Regions from separate parts of the Priestia sp. FW507-14D1A genome, predicted to be linked through region 1. Evidence: riboswitches for the same ligand, from Rfam matches in the RefSeq annotation. Region 1 holds a riboswitch; each other region holds the start of a gene.
What was found. A riboswitch is a leader RNA that binds a small molecule or an ion and turns the genes downstream of it on or off. The one in region 1 is predicted to bind thiamine pyrophosphate.

Region 1 (10,156 bases):
ATTTGAATGAACGAGACACAGTCATTGGAATTGCTGCAAGCGGACGCACTCCTTATGTGATTGGTGCATTAAGATATGCAAAATCTGTAAAAGCTAAAACGGTAGCGCTGTCTTGCAATGGTAATTCTCTTATTGGAAAGGAAGCGGACCATAGTATTGAGGTGGTAGTAGGTCCGGAAGTGCTAACAGGTTCCACAAGGTTAAAAGCAGCAAGCGCTCATAAAATGATTCTCAATATGATTTCTACAGCGGCTATGATCAAAGTAGGAAAAGCGTATGAAAACTTAATGATAGATGTTCATGTGAGTAATGAAAAGCTTAAAGAACGAGCGATAGGTATTATTTGTAAAATTACAGGTGTTTCTTATGAACAAGCAAGCCAAACGCTTGAAGAAGCAAATAATGAGGTAAAAACAGCAGTGGTTATGATCAAAACAAATGAAAATTACGACACCGCGAAGATGTTACTGAATAATGCGGGCGGTTATGTGAGAAAAGCGATTGAACATTACGTATAAAGGAGAGAAACGATGTCAACAGGCGGATTAACAATGATTAAAAACACGGTGGCTAAGCTTCCTGATTCGGAGAGGAAAATTGCTGAATATATTTTAAACAACCCGCATACTGTGATAAACAGTACGGCTGGAGAATTAGGTAGACTAGCGAATGCTAGCAGTGCTGCTGTTATTCGTTTGTGTAAATCTATCGGGGTTAGCGGGTTTCAAGAATTAAAGGTAAGAGTAGCCGGTGATTTAGCTAGAGATACGGAGCAAGGATACCGCGATATTGAAACAAATGAAACGATTCAATCTATTGTCAAAAAAACGGCAAGCAACAGCATTCAAAGTCTAAGTGATACGGCCGAGCTTGTGAATTATAAAGAAGCAGAGCGGGCTGTTTTAGCGCTGATTGAAGCTAAAAACATTCATTTTTTTGGAATCGGTGCTTCACATATTATTGCTATGGATGCGCAGCAAAAATTTCTTCGAATTAATAAAAATGCCACGGCTTTTGCAGATAGCCATTTAGCAGCTACACTCATCGCAAATGCAAGTAAAGACGATGTAGTTGTGGGCATCTCTTTTTCAGGGGAGACTCCTGAAGTAAGCAACGTCTTATCTTTAGCTAAAAATCGCGGAGTAAAGACGATTAGCTTAACCAAATACGGACAGTCTACCGTTTCGTCTTTAGCTGATATCTGTTTGTATACGTCTTATTCTCAAGAAGCGCCGTTTCGAAGCGCAGCTACATCGTCTCGTTTAGCCCAGCTTTATGTGATTGATGTACTATTTTTAAGTATTGCAGCGCAGCAGTATGACCAGACGATTGAGTATATTGATAAAACAAGGGATGCCATTCAGTTTTTGAAAACTAAGAAATAAAAAAAGAAAGCGATTACAAAAAGGGGATTTTGTGGTCTGTTTCCTCAGTACCGTATCCATCTAAGAGGAAAATACAAAGGGGGATTAACATGTCTTTAGATAATCATCAATTAGCAAAGGTTATTTTGGAGATGCTTGGGGGAGCATCAAATATTGAAGCGTATACGCATTGTATGACGCGGCTGCGCGTGACTGTAAAAGATGATTCAATTGTAAAAAAGGCAGATATACGAAAGCTTGAAGGCGTACTCGGATTAGTGGAAGAAGAAACGCTGCAAATCATTATTGGTCCTGGAAAAGTAAACAAAGTAACAGAGGAGTTTGAAAAGTTAATTGATGAATCTGGCGGTATTAATTTAGAAAATCGTGCGGCTCAGCGGAAATCGGAGCTGAAAGAAAAAAACGCAACTCCGTTTAAGCTCTTGCTTCGCCGAATTGCAAGTATTTTTATTCCGTTAATACCTGCTCTTGTAGCATCTGGACTTATCACCGGAGTGACAAAAGCAGCAGTTCAAGCGAAGTGGCTTCCTGCAGATTCACAGATTGCTATTCTTTTAACCGTTATCGGAAGCGGCTTATTTGCTTATCTGGGTATTTTAGTAGGTATTAATGCGGCAAAAGAATTTGGTGGTTCGCCGGCTTTAGGGGGCTTAGCAGGTATTTTAGTCATTAATCCTGCCGTAGCTGATATTAAACTTTTTGGTGAAGCACTTTTGCCGGGTCGGGGTGGCTTAATAGGAGTCTTGCTTGCAGCAATCTTTATGGCCGTAGTGGAAAAACGAGTGCGTAAATTTGTCCCTCAGTCACTGGATATTATTATTACACCAACCGTTACGGTGTTAATTACAGGCATTATTACGTATGTAGTATTCATGCCAATCGGCGGCTTGATTTCAGACGGAATCACAAAAGGCCTTTTAGGAGTTTTGGAGGTTGGAGGAGTTGTAGCAGGCTTTGTTTTAGGAGCAACATTTTTGCCGCTCGTCATTACAGGACTTCATCAAGGTCTTACTCCTGTTCATTTAGAGCTTATCAATTCAATTGGAGATGATCCGCTTCTTCCTATACTAGCAATGGGCGGAGCCGGTCAGGTCGGTGCAGCTTTTGCTATCTATATCAAAACAAAGAAAAAACGTTTAAAGCGAGCAATTGGAGGCGCTCTTCCTTCAGGGCTGCTTGGAATTGGAGAGCCGCTTATTTTTGGAGTCACACTTCCTTTAGGACGCCCCTTTTTAACCGCTTGTCTTGGAGCTGGAATCGGCGGAGCGTTTCAGGCGCACTTTCATATTGCGACTGTAGCAGTGGGAGTCTCAGGTTTGCCGCTTACGTTTTTAGTTCATGCGCATCAAATTCTTCTTTATTTACTCGGGTTAGTTGTTGCTTACGCAGCCGGCTTTGTTTGTACGTATTTCTTTGGATTCAACGATGAAATGGCGAGAGAGTTTGAATGATTGGCATTTCGTTTTATTTAAATGATAGTGATGCTAAAAAAAGATTAATAGAAGCAAGTGAGTGCGGCGTCACACGTGCATTCACTTCGCTTCATATTCCAGAGGAAAAAGGGGATTTGGCTGAACGGGCAAAAGAAATGCTTCATGTGGCTAGAGATTGTGGAATAAGCGTGTATGCAGACGTATCCAAGCATACGCCGATTCATTTAGGTATTGAAAGCCTTATGTCGCTATCTTCACTTGGCGTATCTGGTATTAGACTAGACGATGGGTTTAGCACAGCAGAAACTCTTTCGCTTGCGAATGAATTTTATATTGCCGTTAATGCAAGTACGTTATCCAAACAAGAAATTGAAGCACTCTTATGTGCAGGTCTTCATCATCATCAGCTGCTTGCATGGCATAATTTTTATCCGCGGCCTGAAACAGGGCTTGAAGAAACATTTTTTCAACAGCAGACAGATTTATTTAATGAACTTCGTATCCCAGTCTGCGCTTATATTCCCGGGGAAGGCGAAAAGAGAGGCCCTATTTATCAAGGTCTTCCTACTAGAGAAAAAGACCGTAATAGATGCCCTTTTACCTCTGCAGTAGATTTATACGGCTGCGGAGTAGCGGAGGTTTATATTGGAGATCCATGCGCCGGTTCAAGTTTATTAAAGCGTTTGTTTCAATATCAAGAAAGCAGCATTATTCCGCTGCGCATTCGTTCACCTCATATAGAGGGAACGTACAGCGTGCGTCCAGATGTATCAAGAGACGCTCTGCGTTTAGTTGATACACGATCTGTAAAACCAGTGCCGCCATTTCATACAGTCGAGCGCAGAATCGGAGCAATTACAATGGACAATGATGGCTACGGACGTTATAGAGGAGAGGTTCAAATAGCTAAAACGAATTTGCCTGCAAATGCGAATGTGAACGTGATTGGGTATGTGATAGAAGAAGATCATGAGCTGCTTTCATTAGTGAAGCCGGGGCAAAAACTTGAGCTTATTCCTGTCTGAATGGAAAAACGGTGTATTTTTAAAGAAGCCGATAGCTAACTAGTAAGCTTATAAAAGTAAAGAGCACACACTGCTTAAAAAAAGTGTGTGCTTTTTATTTTACTAAAAAGGAAACTATTTTCATTGCTGAATCATGAACCTTTCTATTGAATAAAACGCTTTACTATGATAAAACTATTACAGGTAAACATATGATAATCGTTTAATTTTATAGAGATACAACGCCACTAGGGGTGCTTTCTAAGCTGAGAGAGACGAGAAGTCTTAACCCTTATAACCTGAACTAGGTAATACTAGCGTAGGAAAGAGGTATTGTAATGGATGTTTTGTATGGTATTTCCTTACGAACTCGTTATAATAATTTTTTGTATATAAACAAAAACACTTCTTTCCTGCGAAAGAAGTGTTTTTTTATGCGTAAAGGAAGGTGTCATACATGGAAGAAACAATTGATTTGCTTGTCAAACAGGTAGAGGAGCGCAAAGGGGAGCTAATCCAGTTAGTAAAAACGCTTGTTGCATATAAAACGCCAGCGCCTCCTGCACGAAATTCTCATGAAGCGCAGCGCTACGTAGCGGATTTCCTTAAAAACTGCGGTTTTTCCATCGATATGTGGGATTTATATTGCAACGATCCTATTGTAGTGGGCACGTTAAAAGGGAAAAAATCAGCTGACTATCAAAGCTTAATTATTAACGGGCATATGGATGTAGCTGAGGTACAAGAAAATGAAAAGTGGGAGACAAATCCGTTTGAAGCTGTAGTAAAAGACAACATGATAATCGGACGCGGAGTTGCTGATATGAAAGGCGGGTTGGCAGGAGCATTATTTGCAGTCCAGCTTTTAACAGAAGCAGGAATCGAACTGCCGGGAGACTTGATTTTTGAATCCGTTGTAGGAGAAGAAGTGGGAGAGGCAGGTACGCTGCAATGCTGTCAGAAAGGATATACAGCTGACTTTGCGCTTGTTGCTGATACGAGTGATTTACATATTCAAGGTCAAGGCGGAGTGATCACGGGATGGATTACGATAAAAAGCAGTAAAACCTATCATGACGGTACACGCCGAAGTATGATTCATGCTGGAGGAGGTCTGTTAGCTGCGAGTGCTATTGAGAAGATGGCAAAAGTGATCGGAGGGCTGCAAGAATTGGAGCGCCACTGGGCTGTTACAAAAAGCTATCCAGGATTTTTGCCGGGAACAAATACGATTAATCCAGCAGTAATCGAAGGGGGAAGACATGCTGCTTTTATTGCAGATGAATGCAGGCTGTGGGTCACCGTTCACTATTATCCCAATGAATCATACGACCAAGTATCAAAAGAAGTGGAAGAATACATTTTAGCTATTGCAAAAGCAGATCCATGGTTAAAAGATAACCTGCCAACCTTTGAATGGGGAGGCACATCAATGATTGAAGACAGAGGAGAAATCTTCCCGTCATTAGAAATTGATGAAAATCATGCTGGAGTACAGCTGCTTGCACATACTCATGAACAAATTGAAGGGAAAAAGCCCCCAATCGATGTGTCAACTAGCGTAACAGACGGGGGATGGCTAGCTGATGCGGGGATTCCGGCCGCTATTTATGGTCCGGGGAATTTAGCAAATGCACATGCTGTGAACGAACAATTAGATATAAATCAGCTTGTTCAATATACAAAAGTGATGTTGCAGTTCATTTATACGTGGCTGCATACGCATAAGGAGTGATCATCATGAAATTTAGTGAACGATTATACGAAAAGCTGCAGCCTATTTGGCGTCAAAATCATAATCATCCCTTTGTACAGGGAATGGGAGACGGAACGCTTGAAAAGGAGAAGTTTCGCTTTTACATGATTCAAGATTACCTTTACCTAATTGATTATGCAAAATTATTTGCGTTTGGAGCCATGAAAGCTACCGATGTTCAAACGATGGGGAAATTTGCTGCACTTTTGGATTCTACATTAAACGAAGAAATGAGCCTGCACCGTGAGTATGCCAAGAAATTTGAAATCAGCGAAAAAGAATTAGAAAAAGCGCAGCCATCTCCTACAACGCTTGCATACACACACTATATGCTGCACGTTGGTCAAAGCGGCACATTAGCTGAATTAGTGGCGGCTCTTTTGCCTTGTATGTGGAGCTATTGGGAAATAGGAAAAGAACTCAGTGAAAAGCCTGGAGCTAACAATGAATTTTATCGTGAGTGGATTGAAATGTACAGCTCAGAAGAATTTGGAGAACTAGCGACATGGTGTATTAATTTATTCGACTCACTTACTGAAGACAAATCAGAAGCGGAGTTAGAAAAGCTCGAAGAAATTTTCTTGAATACAACGCGTTTTGAGTATATGTTCTGGGATATGGCTTATAACGAAGCGATGTGGCCAATTCATGAATAAGTCTGTGTTATCTTTTCAAAACGTCAGTTTTACGTACAAAAACGGTGATCAACCGATTTTAACATCATTAAACTTAGACGTAAAAGAAGGCGAGTTTGTCAGTATCGTTGGAGCGAGCGGTTCTGGGAAAAGTACGTTGTTTCGTCTCATTACAGGTCTTGAACAGCAGAGTGAAGGCGATATCGTGATTAACGGACAGTCTTATGAAAAACGGCTTGGAAAAGTAGGCTACATGCCGCAGCAAGATTTGCTTCTTCCGTGGCGCACGATTTTAGACAATGCAGCTCTGCCGCTTGAGCTTCACAATGTGTCAAAAGCAAGTGCTCATAGGCAAGTATCTCAGCTGCTCGAAGAGTTTGGTTTAAAAGGGTATGAAAATCGTTTTCCAAGTGATTTATCCGGAGGGATGAAGCAGCGTGTTTCTTTTCTGCGAACGGTATTAAGCGGTTCTAACGTACTGCTTTTAGATGAGCCTTTTAGTGCGCTTGATGCCATTACGCGTTTATCAATGCAGGAATGGCTGCTTGAACAATGGCAAAAGCGTAAACATAGCATCTTATTTATCACTCATGACGTAAACGAAGCCCTGTTTTTATCAGATCGTATTTTTATCTTTTCAGACAAGCCGGTAAGTCATCTTGAAGAGATTAAAGTACCGCTTAGCAGGCCTCGAACGCAAAAAGATTTGAATCAACAGCGTGTGCTTGATGTGAAAGATTATTTAATTGAACAGCTAAGATCGAAGGTGAACACATGAAAAAATACGGGGCTTCAGTTATTTTAGTCGTCATTTTGCTGGCTGCTTGGGAAATTGGAGCACGCATTGTAAACTATCCGTTTATTTTACCAACGCCCACCGGTATTTTAACGAAGCTTTGGGAGCTGCGAATGGATTTATTGTTTAAGCATTTACCAGCTACGCTATCTATTGTTGTAATTGGACTGGTTATATCCGTGGTCCTGGGAGTTATGCTGGCTGTATGGATGAATTGGAGTCCGCTTATTGAGCGTGCTTTCTATCCGCTTATTATTGCGTCGCAAATGATTCCCACCATTGCCATAGCTCCTGTATTTGTTCTGTGGTTTGGCTACTCCATTTGGAGCAAAGTGATTGTGACCGTATTAATTACTTTTTTTCCTATTACGGTTAGCACATTTGACGGGCTTCGTTCGACCAATAAAGAGTTAAAAGAACTCATGCTGACCATGGGAGCAACAAAAAAAGATATTTTCTTTAAGTTGAACATTCCTTCTGCACTGCCTCATTTTTATTCAGGGCTCAAAGTAGCGGTTACCTTTAGTATAATAGGTGCTGCCATTGGCGAATGGTTAGGTGCACAAGCAGGCTTAGGATATTTCAGTCGTCGTATGATGACACAGTTTGATGCAGCTGGTGTATTTGCACCAATTGTGATTTTATCCGCGCTTGGCATTTTATTCTTTATTATTGTAGTAGGTTTCGAAAAACGTTCATTAAAGTGGAGGAAAACAGAATGAAAAAATGGTTTGTAATTGGTTTAAGCCTGATGCTTGTTTTGATGCTCGCTGCTTGCGGTCAGGACAAGGAAAATAAAGCTGGTGGCAGTAAAAAATTAAAAGACGTTACAATTATGCTTGATTGGTACCCAAATGCAGTGCACAGCTTCATTTATGCTGCACAAGAAAAAGGATATTTCAAAAAAGAAGGGCTGAATGTGAAAGTACAGTTTCCTGCTAATCCAACAGACTCGCTTAATTTAGCAGCTGCGGGGAAAGTTACACTCGGCCTTTATTATCAGCCTGATGTAGCAATGGCACGAGCAAATGAAGATGTGCCGGTAAAGTCGGTAGGAGCAATCGTAAGGTCTCCATTGAACCGAGTTGTGGCGCTGAAAGATAGCGGTATTAAGCGTCCTAAAGATTTAGAAGGAAAAGTAGTAGGATACAGCGGAACACCATTAAGTGAATCTGTTCTAAAGAAAATGGTGAAAAGCGATGGAGGAGATCCGAATAAAGTAAAACTAGTAGACGTAGGATTTGAGTTAAATTCATCGTTGATTAGCAAAAAAGTAGATGCCGTAATAGGTGCATATATTAACCACGAAGTACCATTACTTCATAAAAAAGGATATAAAACGGTTGACATTGATCCTTCAGATTACGGCGTGCCATCTTATTACGAGCTAGTGGCAGTTACTGGGGATCAAACGTGGGCAAAAGATTCTGATACGATTAAAGCGTTTTGGCGTGCCGCTACAAAAGGGTATGAGTACACAGAGAAACATCCAAAAGAATCACTTCAAATTCTATTAGATAACCAAGATAAATCAAACTTCCCCCTTGAAAAAGACGTGGAAACAAAAAGTTTAAATATTTTACTTCCGAAAATGAAGTCTGAACAAGGATTTGGCAGTCAAACGAAAGAATCATGGCAGTCAAATGTGGACTGGTTAAAAGAGTCAGGATTAATTAAGAAAAAGCCAAATGTAGATGAAATGTTTGAGAATATCGGAGAATCCAAGTAAATAATTTAAGACAAATTTAAAAAAACCTTCTTATACTGAACGTAACTTTCTGAACGAGAAAGTGAAAAGGTAAAGGAGGTTTTTTTATGGCTTTTACAATAGTAGATAAGGAAACATGCATTGCTTGCGGAGCATGTGGAGGGAGCGCACCAGGTCTTTATGATTATGATTCAGAAGGTCTTGCTTATGCAGTGCTAGATAACAATGAAGGAACAAAAGAGGTTCCTGAAGATCAGCAAGATGAGATGATGGAAGCGTATGAAGGATGCCCAACAGAATCCATTAAAATCGCAGAGCAGCCGTTTTATGGAGATGCAACAAAATTCGAATAAGGTTTTTAAAAAAGTTAACGATAAAGTACATTTAGTTATGACATAAGTGAATATTTGGTGAAATAGAAAGTTTCAAAATAAAAAAGGTCTTGCCTAGAGCAAGACCTTTTTTTATTCTAAATTTGCATGCTTTCCGTACATTGTATGGGTATCAAGTTCTTTCTTCTCCATGAAGCGAAGAATCAGCGCATCGTAAAAGAGAAGAAGCGTTTGCTCAAACAGCGACGCCATAGGCTGTACTGTTTGATAACTGCTTTGTTCTTGATCCTTAGGAGCACCAGGCAGCTTCACGATAAAGTCAGCCAGCTTGCCAAGCGTGGAGTCGGGAGAAATTGTGACTACTCCAACTTTTCCTCCAAGTTCTTTTGCTTTTTGAGCGATAGGAATCAAGCTCTTCGTCTCCCCAGAACCTGATCCGATGATTAATAAATCATCCTTTGTGAAAGTAGAAGTCACGGTTTCTCCAATGACATAAGCATCAATGCCCATATGCATCATACGCATAGCAAACGACTTGCCCATAAGACCTGAACGGCCTGCTCCAGTGACAAACACTTTTTTAGATGAGATGATGCCATTTACAAGCTGCTCAGCTTCATCATCAGCGATTAGAGCTGTTGTTTGTAAAAGCTCATTCATAACTGTTTTTAAATGTTCGCTCGTCTGCATAGAAAGCTCCTTAATTTGTAATAAGCTCTTTCATTTGAGAAGCAACTGATTTTTTATCATCTTGGCTCGTGATTCCTCCACCAACAATAACAAGATCAGGCTGTGCTTTTACTACTTCAGGTAAAGATTCTAATTTAATGCCGCCAGCAACGGCTGTTTTTGCATTTTTTACAACGCTTTTGATTGTTACTAAATCTTCAAAAGAGTTTTGACCAACTGCTTGAAGATCGTATCCTGTGTGTACACAGATATAGTCAACGCCAAATTCGTCTAGCTCTTTTGCGCGTCCTTTAATATCTTTTACCCCAATCATATCGACAAGAATTTTTTTACCTTGTTTTTTTGCTTCTTCTACAGCACCTTTGATTGACATATCTTCAGCAACACCTAAGATGGTAATGATGTCTGCTCCGGCTT
Region 2 (10,156 bases), on a different contig from region 1:
TGCTTCGCTTTTGCTGCTGGTATGATATACACAGTTCATCCATATTTTACATACTTTTAGTTTTAAAAAATAGTGATCCGTCTTTTCTTTATTTTCGTTCTACACATGAAAGCAAAATAAGAAGATTGAATTGTAGAAAGTTCTTTATAAATGGAAATAAAGAAAAAATATCCTTCAAAGAGTATTTAAGGGATTTTAGAACATATTAAAAATAAAATTTATACACTGTGAGGAATAGCTATGAACATCCACTTTGATACATTAATGAACTTATCAATTAAACATATTTTTGGGCCTGCATCTCAAACGATCAACCATTTGACATATCACTCAAAGCAGGTTTACGACGGATCAGTATTTTTTAGTATAAAAGGTGAAAATGAAGATGGACATCAATATATTAAAGAAGCTATAGCTAGAGGAGCCGTAGCAGTCTTTGGGACAAGCATTGAGGAGCTGCGTCTTTTGAGCACTCAGTATTCTCACTGTACGTTTTTAGCTGTTGATGACGTTCGCAAAGTAATGGCCTCTTTTTCTAAAATGTATTTTGATTATACGGATGAAAAAATTGAGACAATTGGCGTTACAGGTACAAATGGTAAAACAACCGTAGCAGCTTACGTAAGGTCGCTTTTAACTCTTTTAAAATTGCCGACAGGATCGATTGGCACGACCGGCATTTGGTCATCAAGGAAGAAGTTAGTTTATAAAAAAAGTACGCCTACAACACCTGAATCGGTAGACTTGCATAAAATTTTTTATGATTTGTATACACGAGGCGATGAAGCGGCAGTGATGGAAGTATCTTCAATTGCGATTGATCAGCAGCGAGTAGAAGATATTTATTTTGATGTCGCCATTCACACAAATCTTTCAGAAGAGCACTTAGAGTATCATAAAACGTTTGAGCACTATAAAAAATGCAAGATGAAATTATTTCAGCAGGCAAAACATGCCGTTATTAATATAGATGATCAGGACATGGGTAAAGACTTGAGCAGGCTATTTGAAGGACCTAAAGTCACGTATAGCTTATTAAATAATGCGGAGGCAACTCTGCAAGCAAAAAACATTACTGTCAAAGAAGGGGGCTCTTTCTTTGATTTACTTTATAAAGGACAGTCATACAAAGTAGCAGTGCCTGTATATGGCGATTACAACATTGCTAACGTGCTAGCGGCCATTGGTACAGCTCTTCATTTTGAATACCACATTGAAGATATTATTAGCGTGCTTCCTAAATTGGAAAGTCCAGAAGGACGCTTTCAAGTGATAGAAGGTCCTAATAACCAAAAAGTGATTTTAGACTATGCCCATACCCCTGTTGCCCTTACGCGTTTAGTAGAAGAAGTAAAAAAGATGGAGTATAACCAGCTCATTGTCATGATTGCAGGGATCGGCATTCGAGATTTTAATAAAATGCCTAAAATGGCGCGTGTCATTGAAGGAAAAGCTGATGGAATTGTCGTAACTGTTGATCATCCAGGTCATCATGATCCGAACGTGATTGTAGATCAAGTAATGACAGGTTTTTTAAATCCAAGCGCAAGTAATATTCACCGTGCCCCTACTCGAACAGAAGGAGTATTAAAGTCGCTTTCTTTAGGAAAGCCGAATGATATTATTTTACTTACAAGCGGCTGTATTAACGGCGCTCAGCTTGTAAAAGGAAACGAAATTCCGCATTCAGATGAAGAAATTATTGCCTCTTATTATGCATCGTTAAGCAATATTTCCTAATACTCTTCTTCGTTTATCGAACGAACGTGGAGAAATTGAAACAGCATACGAAAGAAGGTCTCTTACTATTTTTAGAGACCTTCTTTTTGCATCAAAACTATAGGCTGTTTTCTCGCTGTGTTTTTAGTTCTTCAATTTTTACATCATGTTCTTTAGCCAGCTTTTTAATAGCGGCATTGTAATCGCGTATCCCTTTTCGTGCCTCATCAAGCATAGCGTTTGCCTCAGCAATAAGGTTGCGGTCCTGCTTTTCTAAAGCGCTGACAATTTTAATGAAAGCATTATACTGGGTATTGGCAGCCTTTATATAGCCTTCATGAACCTTTCGAAGATCGTCGGTTTCTACATCGATGTTTTCCAGTTCGTCGACAAATTTACGATAGGTAGGAATGACTTCACTCGTCATCGTATCATACATCACTGCGTCACTTGTGTAGTTAGCGCCTGTAACAGAATCGTATGCGTCAATCGCTTCTTTTTCAAGCTGAGCGGCTTTTTTTAAATCTTGATTGTTATAGTCGATTAAATCATCTTGAACAGGATCACTAAAGCAGGCGGATAATAAAAACAAAAGAGGGACAAGACAAAATAAAACCTTCTTCAACGAATTTCACCTCCGTTTAACAATGTATGAAACATCTGCTTGGCAAAGTCGATTTTAATAACTGTGAAAAAGAAGGGAGTGTATAAAAGGATTTTTAAAGGTTGACAGTGAATTTATTCATAAGTAGGTTTGTAGTTGACCGCCCGTTAGTAGCAGGAAGGAAGAGAAAATGATTAAAATAAAAAGAGACCACTTAACGAACAATGAAGTTATTGAACTAGTAAGTTCTCACCTTCAAGGAATGAACTTACATTCACCTCCTGAAAGTATTCATGCTCTAAATATTGAAAGCTTAAAACACCGTGATATTACGTTTTGGAGCGTGTGGGAAGACAGACAGCTAGCAGGGTGCGGGGCTATAAAAGAGCTAGATGAGCATCACGGAGAAATTAAATCGATGCGAACAGCCGCGGCTCATTTGCGAAAAGGCATTGCTAGGGAGCTGCTGCAGTACATAATAAATGAAGCGAAAAAACGAGGATACCGACGCTTAAGCTTAGAAACAGGATCCGCTTCTGCTTTTGAACCGGCTAGAAAGCTATACGCCAGTTTTGGGTTTTACGAGTGCGAACCGTTTTCTACCTACAAAGAAGATCCATACAGTGTATTTATGACAAAGAAATTGAATGACTGATTAAAAGAGGCCGGAACAAAAGTATTTTAGTCAAAGAAGATCCGAACGATGAATCAAAATTTTTAATCAAGAATCCAACTCGTTCGGATTTTTTTATGGTGATGGTGAACGTAGGTTTCATATATGCAGTGGCTTCTAGCGGTCGATTTAGTTATGTCTCAACCTCATTGTTTTTTGTTTTGTCATAATTCATATAAAAAGGTATAAACTAGATTTTTTCACTAGACAAAAAGGATTTTCCTATGTAGTATAGGTGTCAGATAATACAAAACGAATGTTCAGTATAAATAATAAATGTGCCGGGCGGTGGAAATAGCTTGAATAAAAAAAAGCTTCAAAGTGAACAAACCAAAAGAAAAGTGGCAGATGCCGCTAAAGCATTGTTTTCTCAAAAAGGCTATAAAGCTACATCTATTGAGGAAATTGTAGAAGCTACGGGAAGCAGTAAAGGGAATATTTATTATCACTTTAAAAGTAAAGAAGGGCTTTTTCTCTATTTAATAGACGAATGGGATCTCGAGTGGGAACGCAACTGGAAAGAAAGAGAGTCTCTTTACAAAACAACAAGAGATAAGCTTTTTGGAATTGCGGAGCAAATCATTTTAGATGATTTAAATCATCCTCTTACGAAAGCCGCCGATGAGTTTTTTAACAACGAGGAAAAGGGCAGCGACATCGAAGAGCGAATTGATGAGATGGTGAAACGACACGTGGAGTTTAACCGGGAGCTTTTGCAAAAAGGCATTGATGAAGGAGAGTTTTCTCCTAAAAATGCAGAACAGCTTGCAGTGATTTTAGAAGGGCTGTTTGTTGGAATGAGCCGCATGTCTCGAAAAACGAACACGGAAAATGCCCTGAAGCTTTACCATTCAGCAATCGATGTATTTTTAAACGGAATCATAGCAAGGTCTTCTTAAATAATCGGGGATGCTTATTGCGGTAATGAGTAATCCCTCATTATTTTGTATTTTTATAGACCGAACGTTCAGTATTTTTGTAATCAGGAGGTTTATATGTCATTATTGTTAAGAAATCGAGCGGCGATTTTGCTGCTCATGCTAAATATTTTTATTGTTTTTACAGGAATCGGTCTCGTTATTCCAATTATGCCAACATATATGACGGAGCTTCATATCAACGGCAGCGTGATGGGGCTTTTAGTAGCGGTGTTTTCACTGACTCAATTTTTGTTTTCACCTTTAGCGGGTCGGTTATCAGATTCGTTAGGGAGAAAGAAAATTATTGTAGCGGGAATGATTGTTTTTGCCTTGTCTGAATGGTTCTTTGGTTCAGTGAGTACACCTCTTTTATTATTTGTATCGAGAATGTTAGGCGGGGTTGGGGCCGCGCTCATTATGCCTGCTGTTATGGCCTATACAGCGGACGTGACGTCTGCTAAAGAACGCGCTAAAGGAATGGGCTATGTGACGGCGGCGATTACAACAGGATTTATTATTGGACCCGGTATCGGCGGCTTTTTAGCTGAATACGGCATGCGTGTACCATTTTATATGGCCGCAGTAGCAGGAGGCTTGGCTGCAGTGATTACGCTTCTTGTTTTGCCAGAGTCTCGTCCTGTACAAAATCATACTGTTTCAAACAATGAGAATCCAAAAGAAGAGCGGCTGCTACTGCAGCTTATGAATTCTTATAAAGAACCTTATTTTTTAAGTTTAATTATTGTTTTTGTGACATCGTTTGGATTATCCAATTATGAAACGATTTTTTCACTATTTGTTGATCATAAATTTAGCTTTACGCCAAAAGATATTGCGTTTGTTATTACGTTCGGCTCTATTGCGGGGGCTGTAGTGCAGGTTACGATTTTTGGATGGATTTTAAATAAGTTTGGTGAAAAAAGAGTGATTTCGTTTTGCTTGATGATGACGGGACTTTTTATTTTACTTACGCTATTTGTGCACACGTACTGGCTTATTATTGTTGTGACATTTATCGTTTTTTTAGCAACAGATATTTTACGTCCGGCAATCAGCACGCAAATGTCGATGATGGCACAAGACGACCAAGGATATGTAGCCGGACTAAATTCTGCTTATACAAGTCTTGGAAATATTATTGGCCCCGTTGTAGCAGGCTTTCTCTTTGATATAAACATTAATTATCCGTACGTATCAGCTGCACTTGTACTGCTTCTTTGTTTTCTTTTATCTTTAAGAGCAGGGAAGGACAGAAAAACAGTTGTGAGAAATCAAGCGGTTCAAGAGAAATAACCATAAGGAAAAATGATAGAATTCTTAGGGAATAGAAGACCTCCAGTAGCTTACTGGAGGTCTTTTGATTATTCTTTGAGGAATGGTGTAAGCTTTAAAGCGCCACTCAGCCTATAGAGAAGCTTTATTTTATCGGCAAAACAGTGAAATGGTTGCAAATAAAAAAGGTTAATAGTAAACTTTAAACGTAACAAGAATAGTATGGGAGCTTGCGCGGGGCAGGCTGAGAGTACAGGGACGCCTGTTGACCATTTGAACCTGTTGGATAATGCCAGCGCAGGGAATGTGAGTACATACCAAAGCACTTTGCGCATGCAAGGTGCTTTTTTGTCTTTTTTGCAGTGTTAAAACTAAATGAAAAGAGTGAAAAAACATGGATATTAGTAAAATTTCAGCTCAATTAGAGAAAGTAAGAGACATAAGTCCGCTTGTTCATAATATTACGAATGTTGTGGTAACCAACTTTACAGCAAATGGACTGCTTGCACTAGGAGCTTCACCTGTTATGGCTTATGCGAAAGAAGAAGTGGCTGACATGGCACGAATCGCCGGAGCGCTTGTCTTAAATATAGGTACACTGACGGCTCAAGAAGTAGAAGCGATGAGAATAGCAGGAAAATCAGCAAATGAAAATGGCGTGCCGGTTATTTTCGATCCTGTAGGAGCCGGAGCGACACCGTTTCGTACAGAAGTAGCACGTCAGCTTGTAGAAGAATTAAATGTGGCAGTTATTCGTGGTAACGCTGCTGAAGTTGCGAATGTAGTAGGCGAGTCATGGCTCATTAAAGGCGTTGATTCATTAGAAGGGCAAGGAGACGTCATTGAACTTGCTGAGAAAGCAGCGAACAAATTAGATACAGTGATTGTTATTACCGGTAAACAAGATGTAATCACAGATGGAAACAAAACGTATACAGTAGACAACGGTCACCCGTTATTTACGAAAGTGACGGGGACTGGATGTTTGCTGACATCAATTATAGGAGCTTTCGCTGCTGTAGAAAAAGAATATGTCGAGGCAAGCGTTGCTGCTTTAAGTTTTTACGGAGTGGCAGGTGAAATCGCCGCAGCGAAAAAAGGTGAAGAAGGGCCGGGAAGCTTTCAAATTGAGCTGTTAAACCAGCTTTATCTTTTATCTGGGCAGGATATTGAATCATATGCAAGAGTACATCAACGTTAAAAGGAGCCGGAAAATGACAAACAAAGAAATCAAAAAGCTGCTGCAAGTTTATTTTATAATGGGCAGCAATAACTGTACAAAAGATCCGAGAGCAGTGTTGAAAGAAGCAATTGAAGGCGGCGTTACTGTGTTTCAATTCCGTGAAAAAGGCGAGGGTGCCTTAACAGGAGAAGCGAAATATCAGCTGGCGAAGGAACTTCAGCAAATTTGTCAGCAGCACAGCGTTCCTTTTGTTGTGAATGATGATCTTGACTTAGCGATCCGCTTACAAGCAGATGGCGTTCATATTGGACAAGAAGATGAAAAAGCTCATATTGTTCGAGAGAAAATAGGAAAAGGAATTGTAGGCGTCTCTGTTCATAATGTACAAGAGCTGCAGCAAGCGATAAAAGACGGGGCGGATTATGTAGGAATGGGACCTGTTTTTCCTACGTCTACAAAAAAAGACGCAAAAGCAGTGCAAGGTACAAAGTTAATTGAAGAAGTGCGAAACCAGAATATTGACTTTCCAATTGTAGGAATCGGCGGGATCACGCCTGAAAATGCCAAACAAGTAGTAGAAGCAGGTGCAGATGGCGTTTCTATTATTACCGCGATTAGCTTAGCAGCGTCTCCAAAAGAAAAAGCAGCTCAATTGAAAGAAGCGGTAGGAAAATAAAAAAAGCGCACACTGTGCGCTTTTTTTATTATAGCTGAACAGTTTGAGGAGTTTCTTCGCCTTCATTCATAAAGCGAATTTCGTTCGGCGTAATTTCAAGAACAACATACTCAGGGTCATTTGGACCGTCAAACCATTCTTTCATGTGATCATTCCATATACGTCCTTTTAATTGATCACCAGTACGAAGAACAGCTGTACCAGATAATTCTAAGTATTGATCGCCATATCCTTCGCCGCTGTAGCCCAATAGTACGTGCACGTTCGGATTGGCTTCGATTTCTTCTGCCTTATGTGTATTGATATTTGTTGGTGTGTAAAGAGCGATACCATCTTCATCGCTAAAGAATGTCATATAGCGAGAGTGGGGTTTGTTGTTTACAACTGTAGCTAATGTTCCTACACGATTTCCTTCTAATACTTCGTTTACTTTTTTAGCAATTTTTTGTTCATTCATTTTATCCATCTCCTTTATTACTTTTTATGTTCCTCAATCGAAGATAAATAAAACATACATGTCTAAAAAAATATAAGTTAACAATAAAATAATTATGTAAACTAATAAAATAAAAAATAAAAAAGCTAGCTACAGCTAACTAAAAAATAAGCCCGCACTGCCGTAACCCTAAGTGTCTTAAATACCCAGATCTACTAGGTGGGTGCCCTCATAGCCGGGTTTAGCGTCCCAAGAAGGGCGTGCTATCTGCAGCTAAATTTTGAGCTCCCTTTTAACACTCAAAGGTTTAAGACAACATGAGTATACGCACAGCGCAGGTATGTATAACAAATGTAAATAAGATGCCGATATATAAATGTTTTCTAATTAATCAACTTTCATCGTACAAGAAATGATTATAACGGAATAATGAATGGAACGCAAGACTTTTATTTAAAGTTTTTCTTCTCTAACATCTTGGCGGGGAAGCAGTAACAAAATAAGAAAAGGGCCGGCAACTGGAATGAAACATAAAAGAAGGTAAGGCCGGGATGCTATCCTTTCTTTTGTCATAACGGAGTAAGAAAGCCACGTTAAAACAAAAAAATCAGCGGTCATCACGCTAACAAGCTGTGACTGCATAAAAGCTTCTCCATAAGCTTTTATTGAACCTACGGATAGTCCGTATACGTAACCTGCAATCGTGAGCGCTAAGCATAGTCCAATCCATAGACGAGAAGAAATGATAGCAATGAAACGTGAAGGAATACGCGAATGTTTTCGAACTTTTTGTCCTTTCCAATGATAATAGAACAAAAGAGAAAAAGCTCCAACCCCAAATGATAGAAGAGAAAATGGCCATCCAGGCAGTTTGTATGTATCTTTTTTACAGATCATTACCATAAACAATATTGGGAAAAGTCCCAAAAAAGAGAATACCATAACCACTAGCGGATCTACCTGTTGAAAATTTCCTGTGATAAGTTTTTTAAACAGTAAATCATCAGAGGCGCTTGCTCCCGGGGCTAGCAGAAAGGCGTATAGTACAAGCACAGCCCATACAATGATATACATATTCTCAACTCCTTTTAATTGTTTTAGTTTACAAAAACCATTTCAGTATATTTCCCCGTCTTGTGACGAAGGGAAACGCTTGAAACTCTTCTTTAATTAGGTGTAATATTACACTAAAGAAATGTACGTGTATAGAAAGAAAGGGCTGTGAAAATGAATAAACAAAAAGTAATTAAATCAGTATCGGATAAAATACGATTAATTCGTTTAGAAAGAAACTATTCACAAGACAGAATGGCTGAAGTCATTGGTATTTCCAAAAAAACATTGGTTCAAATTGAAAAAGGGCGCACGGAAGCAGGGTGGACGACCACTGTTGCAGTATGCGGTTTGTTTGGTGACAGTGAAATCCTTCAATCGGTTTTAGGAGACGTTCCTTTAGAAGTAGTAGAAATCATTGCTCATAACGGCGTATCTTCTCCAAAAGATAAAACGCTCGGAGGAAGAGTATGGTGGAAAGAAATTCAAAAAGAAGGCTCTTTTCGTCTGCAGCAAAATATGATTAGTCAGCACTATCGCATTTTAGATGACCAAGACTATCGATGGTTTAGTTCATTTGATAAAAGCGAAGCGGTAAAAAGGTTTGAACAATTAACGAATGAATAAAAAGAGGCCGGGACATAACAAAATCACTGCATATATGAAACCTACATTCACTCTACTCATAAAAAAATCCGAACGAATTTGATTCTCCATCAGGAGTCTTGATTCATCGTTCGGATTTTTCTTCCACTGCTATACTTTTGTCTCGGCCTCTACTGATTCATTAACGTACCTGACGAGGGACGACTGAACCAATTCCATAGCTCTACATCTCCAAGTGACGCATATGTGATCGACGGATCATTCTTTAATTTCAGAAGCTTTTTTGTAGGCCCGGTAATCACAACGCCGTACACATCGACGCCGTGTTTTTTTACATAAGAATATCGCTGCTTTAGCAACAGATCGGAATGGTCTAGCTGACGAACTTTTTGGACCGTTTCTTCATTATCGGCTAATAGTTTCATCATATTTAAAACGTTCGACTTGCTAGTAGAGTGGGTTTGATTTCCTTTGTGATCGTAAGGTAAGTCTAGAAACTCTGGAAAGCCAAATGTTGATGTTAAGTCAATTAATGGCTCGTCTTTTGTACTTGTTTTTTGTTCGTGCCCTGTATTAAGCGCGTACCAAGAGGTAGAAAAATCACGGCTGTCGATGGCGTTCATTTTTTGCTGAACTTCTTTTAGCGAATACGTATCATCAAAAGAAATAGCCACTTCGCTTACCGTTCCTTTTGGTAGATTTTCTAATGCTTTCCATGTTTCATTCGTCCATTCCTTATACTCTTTTGCATGTAGCTTTAATTTTTTTGGATCCGGATAGACAAAAGAAAGGTTAAGATCGTATTTGCCGCCGGAAAACTCTTTTTCTACACCGCTTGTTTTATCAAACAGCTGATGAAATGTAAACGTCCCAATGGCCTGCTCTTCACGTCCAATTTGCTTATAAGCTTCCATTTGCGACTGCATGCGGAAAAAGGACTGTGTATCAGAAGTGGTTTCACGTATATGAACGTTCGGAAAAGCAGATTCGATAGCTGCTTGATTCACGCTGTTT
Region 3 (10,156 bases), on a different contig from region 1:
CAGTTAAAACCGACTTCCCATATCTCATGATGGTAATAATGACAAAATAACTTTTCTAGAGACATAAGTTCTCTAACAAAGTTTAACCGTTCCTTCTTACTCTTTTATTATAGCTAATAAATACTTCACTGTGAATGCCTAGCAAGGACAAATTTCTGAATTTTACAATTTAAAAAGCATGTTCAAACATTTTGCTGCATAGATTGTATTAATCTTGTTCACTAGCACCATAACTAGTAGGGGAGGTCCTTTAATGGATATATTAAAGAAAGTTGAAAGATACCGCGAAGAAGAGAATCGTCTTAAGTGGGAAGGGACATTTGAAGAGTACCTAAAGCTGATTAAAGATGAGCCTTTAATTGCTCAGCCTGCACACTCTAGAGTATACAACATGATAAAGGATGCAGGAATTGAAGAGGTAAATGGTAAAAGACATTATAAATTTTTCAGTGGACAAATGTTTGGACTTGAAGATTCGCTAGAACGCTTGGTGGAAGAATATTTTCATCCAGCTGCAAAGCGTTTAGACGTTCGTAAACGTATTTTACTTTTAATGGGTCCGGTAAGTGGTGGTAAATCGACGCTAGTGACCATGTTAAAAAGAGGGCTTGAAGCTTATTCTCTTACTGATCGAGGAGCTGTTTACGCTATTAAAGGATGCCCAATGCATGAAGATCCGCTGCATTTAATTCCACATCATTTACGTAAAGACTTCTTTGAAGAGTATGGTATCCGAATTGAAGGAAACTTATCTCCTTTAAATACAATGCGATTAGAGGAAGAGTATGGCGGCAGAATTGAAGACGTCATTATCGAACGCATTTTCTTCTCAGAGGACAAACGAACTGGAATTGGAACGTTCAGTCCTTCTGATCCGAAATCTCAAGACATTGCCGATCTAACAGGAAGCATTGACTTTTCAACAATTGCAGAGTATGGATCTGAGTCAGATCCTCGTGCTTACCGCTTTGACGGAGAGCTTAATAAAGCAAACCGGGGAATGATGGAGTTCCAGGAGATGTTAAAATGTGATGAGAAATTTTTATGGCATTTACTCTCTTTAACTCAAGAAGGAAACTTTAAAGCAGGAAGGTTTGCTTTAATTAGTGCAGATGAATTAATCGTAGCGCATACAAATGAAACAGAGTATCGCTCGTTTATTTCCAATAAGAAAAATGAAGCTTTGCATTCACGAATTATTGTAATGCCTGTTCCATATAACTTAAAAGTGAGTGATGAGGAAAAAATTTATGACAAAATGATTCGTGAAAGTGACGTATCAGATGTTCATATTGCCCCTCATACGTTACGTATTGCGTCTATCTTTACTACATTAACGAGATTAAAAGAGCCTAAAAAAGGCGATATTGATTTATTAAAGAAAATGCGTCTATACGATGGTCAATCTGTAGAAGGCTATAACGATGCAGACGTAGAAGAGTTACAAAAAGAGTATACGGATGAAGGAATGAGCGGTATTGATCCTCGTTATGTCATTAATCGCATTTCATCTACCATCATTCGAAAAGATATTAAATCAATCAATGCATTAGATGTACTGCGTTCATTGAAAGAAGGGTTAGCACAGCATGCGTCTATTTCTGCTGAGGATCGAGAGCGTTACTTGAATTATATTTCTCTGGCGCGTAAAGAATATGATGAAATTGCAAAAAAAGAAGTGCAAAAAGCGTTCGTTTATTCATACGAAGAGTCCGCTAAAACATTAATGGATAATTATTTAGATAATGTCGAAGCATACTGCAACAAAAATAAGCTTCGTGATCCGCTAACAGGAGAAGAGTTAAATCCAGATGATAAATTAATGCGTTCAATTGAAGAACAAATTGGTATTTCAGAAAATGCAAAAAAAGCATTCCGCGAAGAAATCTTAATTCGTATTTCCGCTTATGCACGTAAAGGAAAACGATTTGATTATAATTCCCATGAGCGCTTACGCGAAGCGATTCAGAAAAAATTGTTTGCGGATTTAAAAGACGTAGTGAAAATTACAACGTCCACTAAAACACCAGATGAGCAGCAGCTGAAGAAAGTAAATGAAGTAGTGGCTCGATTGATTGATGAGCATGGATACAATTCAGTATCTGCTAATGAACTGCTGCGCTATGTAGGAAGTTTGTTAAATCGATAACTCAGTACTAACAAGAAAACATGGCACTTCCGATCTGTGCCATGTTTTTCTTATCTCTTAAAATAAACTCTGCATAATTAGGCTAATGTGTAGTACGCATTGCACTTAACCATCATATGATAAGTCATAAACATATACATGACACTAGACACTATAAAATGAATAGCTAATAGTGAAAGAATTAGTTAGCAAGTATACCATTCTTGCGCATAGGATAAGAGTAACCAACCTTTGAACTAAAGGTATTTGTCAGAAACTTTCGGTATAGCTTATGCATGCCGAGTAAAAACGTGCAGGTGTTTTTTAAATAAGGAGGGGAATAGCGTGGGAAAAGAAGTAGATAAAAGTTTTGCTGTCTCAAAAGAAGACTGGTCCCTCCATCGTAAAGGCCACGATGATCAAAAAAGACATCAAGAAAAAATTAAAGAAGCAATTAAAAATAATTTACCGGATTTAATTACAGAAGAAAATATCGTGATGTCCAATGGAAGAGAAGTAGTTAAAATTCCGATCAAATCATTGGATGAATATCGAATTCGGTACAATTATGATAAAAACAAACATGTGGGTCAAGGTGATGGAGACAGTAAAGTTGGGGATGTAGTAGCACGTGATGGATCTGCTGGAGATGGTCAAAAAGGGGCAGGAAAAGGTCAAGGAGCAGGTGACCAGGCTGGAGAAGACTACTTTGAAGCAGAAGTGTCTCTTATGGAGCTTCAAGAGGCTTTATTTGCTCAATTAGAACTGCCTAATCTTCAGCGAAAAGAATCTGATCAAATTGTTGTGGAGCACATTGAATTTAATGATATACGACGTACAGGTTTGATGGGGAATATCGATAAAAAACGAACGATGATGAGCGCTTACAAGCGAAACGCAATGACAGGAAAGGCTGCTTTTCATCCTATTTATCCGGAGGATTTAAAATTCAAAACGTGGAATGAAGTTATAAAGCCAGAATCGAAAGCAGTCGTCTTAGCTATGATGGATACGAGCGGTTCGATGGGCATATGGGAAAAGTATATGGCAAGAAGCTTTTTCTTTTGGATGACACGCTTTTTACGTACGAAATATGAAACAGTGGAAATTGAATTTATTGCGCATCATACAGAGGCAAAAGTAGTATCAGAAGAAGACTTCTTCTCCAAAGGAGAAAGCGGGGGAACCATCTGCTCATCTGCTTACCGAAAAGCGCTTGAATTAATTAACCAAAAGTATGATCCGAGCCGCTATAATATTTACCCGTTTCATTTTTCAGATGGCGATAACTTAACTTCAGATAACGCAAGGTGTGTAAAGTTAGTAAATGAATTAATGAAAGTGTCAAATATGTTTGGATATGGGGAAGTGAATCAGTACAATCGACATTCCACTTTAATGTCTGCGTACAAAAATATTCAAGACGAAAGTTTTAGACACTTTATTTTAAAACAAAAATCAGACGTTTTTCACGCCATGAAAAGCTTTTTTAGAAAAGAAACAGAAGACCAGAAATATGCTTAACCTAAAAGGCCTAGACTTGTTATCTAGGTCTTTTTTATGCGGTTTATTCAGCGCTTCTTTGGAGATAGTAAGAGTACGACTTTATCCAAAAGGAGAATAAGTGAATGAACGAAAATATAAAGAGCGAAATGCAAAAACATCAACAAAATCAGCGGTTGAACGCAGCTGAGTTAGGTTACTTATGGGCGCAATATTTAGGCGATACGCTGTATGTATGTGTTCTTGGGTATTTTCTATCTGTTGTAAAAGATGCCGAGATTAAGGAGCTCTTAAAAAAAGCCCATCAGATTTCACAAACTCATGTAGACGAATTGACGGAATTATTCAGTTTGGAAAAAATTCCAATACCAGTAGGTTTTGGGGAACAAGATGTGAATAAAGGAGTTCCTGCTTTATTTGATGATATTTTTATGGCTATTTATGTAAATGAAATGGCCATTGGAGGTATGAAGAAATATGCTAGAGCGCTAAGCGCAGTGAGAAGGCAAGATATTTATGATCACCTGTCTCGATGTGTAAAAGAAAGCGACAGCCTTTTAGAGGATTCTAACCACGTTATTTTAAGAAAAAGCATGCTGATGAGACCTCCGGTTATTCCTTATCCTGTAAAAGTAAATTTTGTAGATCATAAAACGTTTATATCACCATTTTTCTCTCAAATGCATCCTCTAACTTCTTTGGAGGTTACGGCTATTCAAGAAATTGTTAATACAAATGTATTAGGTAAAACGCTGATGCTGGCATTTAGTCAAGTAGCTACCACACAAAAATTACGCTCTTATTTTTTTGATGGAGTTAAACTTGCGAGTAAGCAAATTAAGCAATTCACCGAGTTATTGTCTGAAGCTGACCTACCAAGTCCGCGTCTGCTTGATGCATATGTAACCAACTCAACGATTTCACCGTTTTCAGATAAGCTGATGATGTATCATACTTCCACAGCGGTGACAATTGCTATTGATAACTGCGGTGCTGGCTTGTCTATGTCGTTCCGTTCGGATGTAGCAGTAGAATTTTCTCAGCTAATCGGGCGTATAGGGAAGTATGGAAAAGATGGAATTCGGATTATGATTGAGCAAGGTTGGATGGAAGAACCTCCAATGGCAACAGACCGTAAGAAGTTGGCGGAGAAATAATAAGGAGTATGTTGTAGATTATCATTAATTTTGCGGTACCGAAACATATATAGCTAAGCGAAAATAGATTGCTCTAGACCCACTTGAATGAGCAGTGATAAGATAAAAAAGCTGATTTTTCAAGAAGTAAGTCGAGGTGTGGAAATGAACAACAGTATAAGGGAGTCCATTGCGAAAAAAGTAGCATGGATTAGCGTATGGAGCAATATTGCCCTTACGCTAGGAAAAGTAATAGTAGGATGGATTGGAAATAGTGATGCTGTATTTGCTGATGGTATTCACTCTGCAGCGGACGTATTTGCCTCTATTATTGTCTTGTTGGTTATACGAGTAGCAAATAAGCCGGCAGATGATGATCATCCATATGGGCATGGAAAAGCAGAAGTAATTGTCTCAGGGATTGTAGGAATTATTTTATTGCTTGTATCATTTTATGTGGTATTTGAAGGAGTCGTTGGTTTATTCCATCCGGTTGAATCTCCAAATATTTTAGCCATGTGGATTGCAGTTATTTCATACATAGCAAAGGTGTTGTTGTACCGTTATTCTTTAAACGTAGCGAAGCAGCACCACAGTAAGGCAATTGAGGCAATTGCATTTGATCATAAAGCAGATATTGTTGCTTCTATTGCGGCGGCAATTGGTGTTTTATTATCCATTATTGGTGATAAAATGGATGTTCAACTGCTGTTATACGGAGATAAAATAGCAAGTATCTTTGTTGCTTATTTAATTTTTAACATTGCCAGACAAATGATGGGAGAGTCTTTTCAGATCTTAATGGAAGGCAATATTGATGAAGAGCTACTGAAAGAACTTGAAGAAAGCATTTATGAATTTGAAGATGTGAAGCGGATTGATCGCGTTCGAGCAAGAGAACATGGCCATTACATATTAGTGGATGTACGTATTTCAATTGACCACTTTAAAACAATTAAGGAAGGTCATGATTTAGGACGAGAAATCAAAGCAACACTTATGAAAAAGCATGATAATATTCAGGAAGTATTAATCCATTTGAATCCTTATTATCCAGATTAAATAAGAAGCAGCGAAGTGCTACTCGCTGCTTCTTATTATTTATATATGTAGAAATTAATGAAATGAGTAGCATAAAATAATGAGGATTTTTATTTATAAAGAATCAAGTTTAATAAAATTGTATAAAGGGAATTGTATTTATTTATTGATGTGATAGGATAAAAAAGCATGTAAATGCATTCACGACGAATGAAAGCAGTGGACGGGTACATATAGATAATAATAAATGGTTTTGGGAGTCAAAGAAGGTGATGTTGAAGTGAATGTAAGCATCAGGTCAATCGTTAAAAAAGTCATGTTCATTCTATTTATTGCGTATGGGGCAGTGGTCATTTATGCTACGCTCATACGGGAAAACGAACATGTTTACGGAAAAGCAATGAACTTGGATTTATTTAGTACGATCCGTCTGATGTGGGAAAGCGGCAATATAATGCTTACTGTGACAAATATACTGGGAAATATCGTAATGTTTGCGCCGCTTGGAATGTTTATTCCTTTGTTTATGAAGTGGTTTGATGGTTTTATCCAAGTGTTTACGACTGGTTTCTTAATCAGTTTTTTAATTGAAATTTTACAGTACAAGCTAACGGAACGAGTATTTGATATTGATGATATCTTTTTGAATACGCTAGGTACATTTATAGGCTGGGTTATTATTAAAATACTATATTGGATTAAGAACATGCTGAAAGCACGTTTCAAAAAAAGATGAACTTGAGAAACGTAATGAAATTAATCCAATCTAAAGACGAACAAATGGGATAAATGAGCTAGTATGGATAGCTTGTTACATCGCGGTTGCTACATGCATGAAATCTACGTTCACCCTACCAATGAAAAAATCCGAGCGAGCTGGGTTCTTAATCAAGAATTCAACTCGTTCGGATTTTTCTTCAACTAAAATACTTTTGGCTCAGCTTCTGCTTCTTGTTGATAGAAACACTTAATGCAGCGTCTTACGGAAGAATGTGAGGATTCAACGATAATATGCTGACAATTTTGCTGAACAAATAATAACTTTCTTTCAAGCTGCTTAATTTGTTCTTTAAGCTGTTCTACTTCATTATTGATAGATATTTGAACCACTGTTAACAAACTCTTTAGCTTTTTCTTTCATTCCTTCTTTTCTTACTTCATTTACATCTTTTTCATTTTCTTGAGCCATGTTACGAATATCTTGAGAAATACGCATCGAACAGAATTTAGGTCCACACATTGAACAGAAATGGGCTGTTTTAGCACCTTCAGCGGGAAGTGTTTCATCGTGATATTCTTTTGCGCGCTCTGGATCTAGTGAAAGGTTAAATTGATCATTCCATCTAAATTCAAATCTTGCTTTAGACAGCGCGTTATCGCGTTTTTGTGCTCCTGGATGGCCTTTTGCTAGGTCAGCGGCATGCGCAGCAATTTTATAGGTGATAACGCCTTCTCGAACGTCTTCTTTATTCGGCAGACCTAAATGTTCTTTTGGCGTTACGTAGCAAAGCATAGCTGTCCCAAACCAGCCAATCATTGCAGCCCCAATACCTGATGTAATATGGTCATAGCCTGGAGCGATGTCGGTTGTAAGCGGTCCAAGAGTATAAAAGGGAGCTTCTTGGCATATTTCCATTTGTTTATCTACGTTTTCTTTGATGAGGTGCATAGGAACATGTCCAGGACCTTCAATCATAACTTGAACATCGTGTTTCCAAGCAATTTTAGTTAATTCACCAAGCGTTTCTAATTCACCGAACTGTGCCTCATCATTAGCATCTGCAATGGAACCAGGACGTAGTCCATCGCCAAGTGAAATAGAAATATCGTATGCTTTACAGATTTCACAGATTTCTTCAAAGCGAGTATATAAAAAGTTCTCTTCATGATGAGCTAAACACCACTGCGCTAAGATGGATCCTCCGCGTGAAACAATACCTGTCGTACGTTTCGCTGTCAGAGGAATATAGCGTAAAAGAACACCTGCGTGAATAGTAAAGTAATCAACACCTTGTTCAGCTTGTTCAATTAATGTATCGCGATATGCTTCCCACGTTAGATCTTCTGCTACACCTTTTACTTTTTCAAGCGCTTGGTAAATAGGAACGGTCCCTACAGGAACAGGCGAGTTGCGGATAATCCATTCGCGCGTTGTGTGGATATCCTTTCCTGTTGATAAATCCATAATTGTATCGGCTCCCCAACGCGTTGCCCATGTCATTTTTTCTACTTCATCTTCAATAGCTGAACGAATAGCTGAATTTCCGATATTAGCATTGATTTTCACGTGGAATTTGCGGCCGATAATCATCGGTTCGCTCTCAGGGTGATTGATATTATTAGGGATAATGGCACGTCCTCTTGCTACTTCTTCACGCACGACTTCAGGATCCATCTGTTCACGAATAGCGATAAATTCCATTTCGGGCGTGATGATTCCTTTTTTCGCATAGTGCATTTGCGTTACATTTTGATTTTTTTTCGCGCGCAACGGTAAACGATTAGTGATAAAGCGCTCGTACTGATCTCTTGGATCACCATCATAATAACCGTTATCCTGTGGCTGAACCGTACGGCCTTGATATGTTTCTACATCGTTTCGTTCTGCAATCCACTTTTCGCGCAGAGCCGGTAATCCTTTTTGTAAATTAATTTCATAACAGGGATCTGTATAAACACCGCTCGTGTCGTATACACGTACGGGACTATTTTCTTCTTCCCCAAAAGATCCTGTAGTAGGAGACTGATGAATTTCACGCATAGGCACTTTAAGGTCTTCTCTGGATCCTTGGACATATACTTTGTGACTGTTTGGAAAAGGCTTTTTCATAGAAACTGATACGTTTTGTTTTGACATTACATATTCCTCCGGTTTCGCATAAAGTGTAGCTATACCGAACCATAAAAAAATCGGGTTCTGTGATAGACAGAACCCGATGGAATAGGCGAAAAAAGAATAAACATATACTATTCTTTTCAAGACTACTTCCCTCCGCTGGTATAACCCAAATCAGGTTCAAAGGGTTAAAGAGTTTTATTGCACTCTTCTCTCAGTCTGAGCTATCAGACACCCCTAGTAGAAATAACATTCAAATTATTCAATTTACGGCTTAAGTTTACCATCATTCGGTAAAAAATCAACCCTTAAATAAAAAAAGCTAGACAATTAACGTTGTCTAGCGGCATCAATTGCAATCACAATAGCTGTAATAATATGCATGATAAACCCTAAAAATGGAATCCAAGCAACCAGTGAAGTAACAATCCCTAGTATGTTTCCATACGCAGATAACCCTCGTCTATTAGCTAAAATGAGCGTGATAGCATGAAGAATAAATCCAATAAAAAGAGGAGTATAACTAAAGCCCATAACAATCCCGGCGCCAATTAAAGGAATTCCCAGCAAGGCTTCATACCCAGCAGTGACCCATTTCATTGTACGTACATTTCCATTCATAAGTAAAAAGCCTCCTAAAAAAGATACTACTATATACGAGTAAAGAGAGAAAAAAGTTTCAAATTACTTAGGGGATATGCCGTATAAGCAAGCATTAGTTGATTAAAATGATAGATGACAGTAAAGGAGATGGAAAAAACATAATGATTTAGTCATTTTTTCACACTAAAGAAAAATAGTCTAGATGATTCATTTTTAGCTAAGGGGCCGGAATTTATACCGAACATAGTGACTACTTTCTAAAGTAAATAAAAGCTGATATCGTGTTTTTTGATTATAGCATGTAAGGTTTTTATTACAAATTATTAAAGATTCTTATCTTTTTGCAAATACACATTGTATTTCATAGTTTTAACAATTATGATAAAAAAGCAAGTGTCAAATTAGGAAAATAGTTGAGCATGTAAAACGAAGCGATAAGCTTATTAATTTGAAAGAAAGGCAAGGTACATAGCTTTATGTGGGAAATTATTGTAGCAATCATTTTAGGGATTGTAGAAGGTTTAACAGAGTTTGCTCCTGTTTCGTCAACTGGGCATATGATTATTGTGGATGACCTATGGTTGAATTCCAAAGAATTATTTTCATCTCCAGTAGCTAATACATTTAAAATTGTTATTCAGCTAGGGTCGATCTTAGCAGTAGTAGTTATTTTTAAAGATCGTTTCATTAATTTATTAGGATTGGGAAAAAAGCCAGCTGCTCCAATTGGACCGACAAATCGCTTGAATTTAATGCAGGTAATTGTTGGTTTGTTACCCGCAGGAGTGTTAGGACTTTTGTTTGATGATTACATTGATGAACATTTGTTTTCTTTAAATACGGTGCTAATTGGCTTAGTAGTCGGAGCTGTATTAATGATTCTAGCAGATTTGTTTGGACCTAAACGTC

Region 2: linked by a shared signal. The riboswitch ahead of thiM (hydroxyethylthiazole kinase) and the one ahead of AC3WJG_RS12160 (acetylornithine deacetylase) in region 1 are both predicted to bind thiamine pyrophosphate.
Region 3: linked by a shared signal. The riboswitch ahead of thiC (phosphomethylpyrimidine synthase ThiC) and the one ahead of AC3WJG_RS12160 (acetylornithine deacetylase) in region 1 are both predicted to bind thiamine pyrophosphate.

The regions. Positions count from the first base shown of each region.
Region 1 is NZ_JBYSWQ010000002.1:740,259-750,414, reverse strand. It holds gene murQ (N-acetylmuramic acid 6-phosphate etherase) at 1-518, shown strand, start outside; gene AC3WJG_RS12175 (MurR/RpiR family transcriptional regulator) at 531-1,385, shown strand; gene AC3WJG_RS12170 (PTS transporter subunit EIIC) at 1,475-2,836, shown strand; gene AC3WJG_RS12165 (MupG family TIM beta-alpha barrel fold protein) at 2,833-3,843, shown strand; TPP riboswitch at 4,063-4,165, shown strand; gene AC3WJG_RS12160 (acetylornithine deacetylase) at 4,280-5,557, shown strand; gene tenA (thiaminase II) at 5,563-6,234, shown strand; gene AC3WJG_RS12150 (ABC transporter ATP-binding protein) at 6,227-6,991, shown strand; gene AC3WJG_RS12145 (ABC transporter permease) at 6,988-7,731, shown strand; gene AC3WJG_RS12140 (ABC transporter substrate-binding protein) at 7,728-8,738, shown strand; gene AC3WJG_RS12135 (ferredoxin) at 8,825-9,070, shown strand; gene hxlB (6-phospho-3-hexuloisomerase) at 9,182-9,739, opposite strand; gene hxlA (3-hexulose-6-phosphate synthase) at 9,750-10,156, opposite strand, start outside.
Region 2 is NZ_JBYSWQ010000005.1:156,978-167,133, forward strand. It holds gene AC3WJG_RS18380 (hypothetical protein) at 1-25, shown strand, start outside; gene AC3WJG_RS18385 (UDP-N-acetylmuramoyl-L-alanyl-D-glutamate--2,6-diaminopimelate ligase) at 241-1,740, shown strand; gene AC3WJG_RS18390 (hypothetical protein) at 1,838-2,344, opposite strand; gene AC3WJG_RS18395 (GNAT family N-acetyltransferase) at 2,514-2,978, shown strand; gene AC3WJG_RS18400 (TetR/AcrR family transcriptional regulator) at 3,296-3,895, shown strand; gene AC3WJG_RS18405 (MFS transporter) at 3,992-5,209, shown strand; TPP riboswitch at 5,401-5,509, shown strand; gene thiM (hydroxyethylthiazole kinase) at 5,583-6,389, shown strand; gene thiE (thiamine phosphate synthase) at 6,403-7,047, shown strand; gene AC3WJG_RS18420 (pyridoxamine 5'-phosphate oxidase family protein) at 7,076-7,504, opposite strand; RNA gene ssrS (6S RNA) at 7,650-7,827, opposite strand; gene AC3WJG_RS18430 (hypothetical protein) at 7,937-8,557, opposite strand; gene AC3WJG_RS18435 (helix-turn-helix transcriptional regulator) at 8,711-9,163, shown strand; gene AC3WJG_RS18440 (anti-sigma factor) at 9,313-10,156, opposite strand, start outside.
Region 3 is NZ_JBYSWQ010000017.1:21,328-31,483, reverse strand. It holds gene AC3WJG_RS25940 (PrkA family serine protein kinase) at 254-2,149, shown strand; gene yhbH (sporulation protein YhbH) at 2,474-3,652, shown strand; gene AC3WJG_RS25930 (DUF3231 family protein) at 3,757-4,788, shown strand; gene AC3WJG_RS25925 (cation diffusion facilitator family transporter) at 4,933-5,829, shown strand; gene AC3WJG_RS25920 (VanZ family protein) at 6,089-6,544, shown strand; gene AC3WJG_RS25915 (hypothetical protein) at 6,730-6,918, opposite strand; gene thiC (phosphomethylpyrimidine synthase ThiC) at 6,896-8,665, opposite strand; TPP riboswitch at 8,779-8,893, opposite strand; gene AC3WJG_RS25905 (hypothetical protein) at 8,975-9,265, opposite strand; gene AC3WJG_RS25900 (undecaprenyl-diphosphate phosphatase) at 9,724-10,156, shown strand, end outside.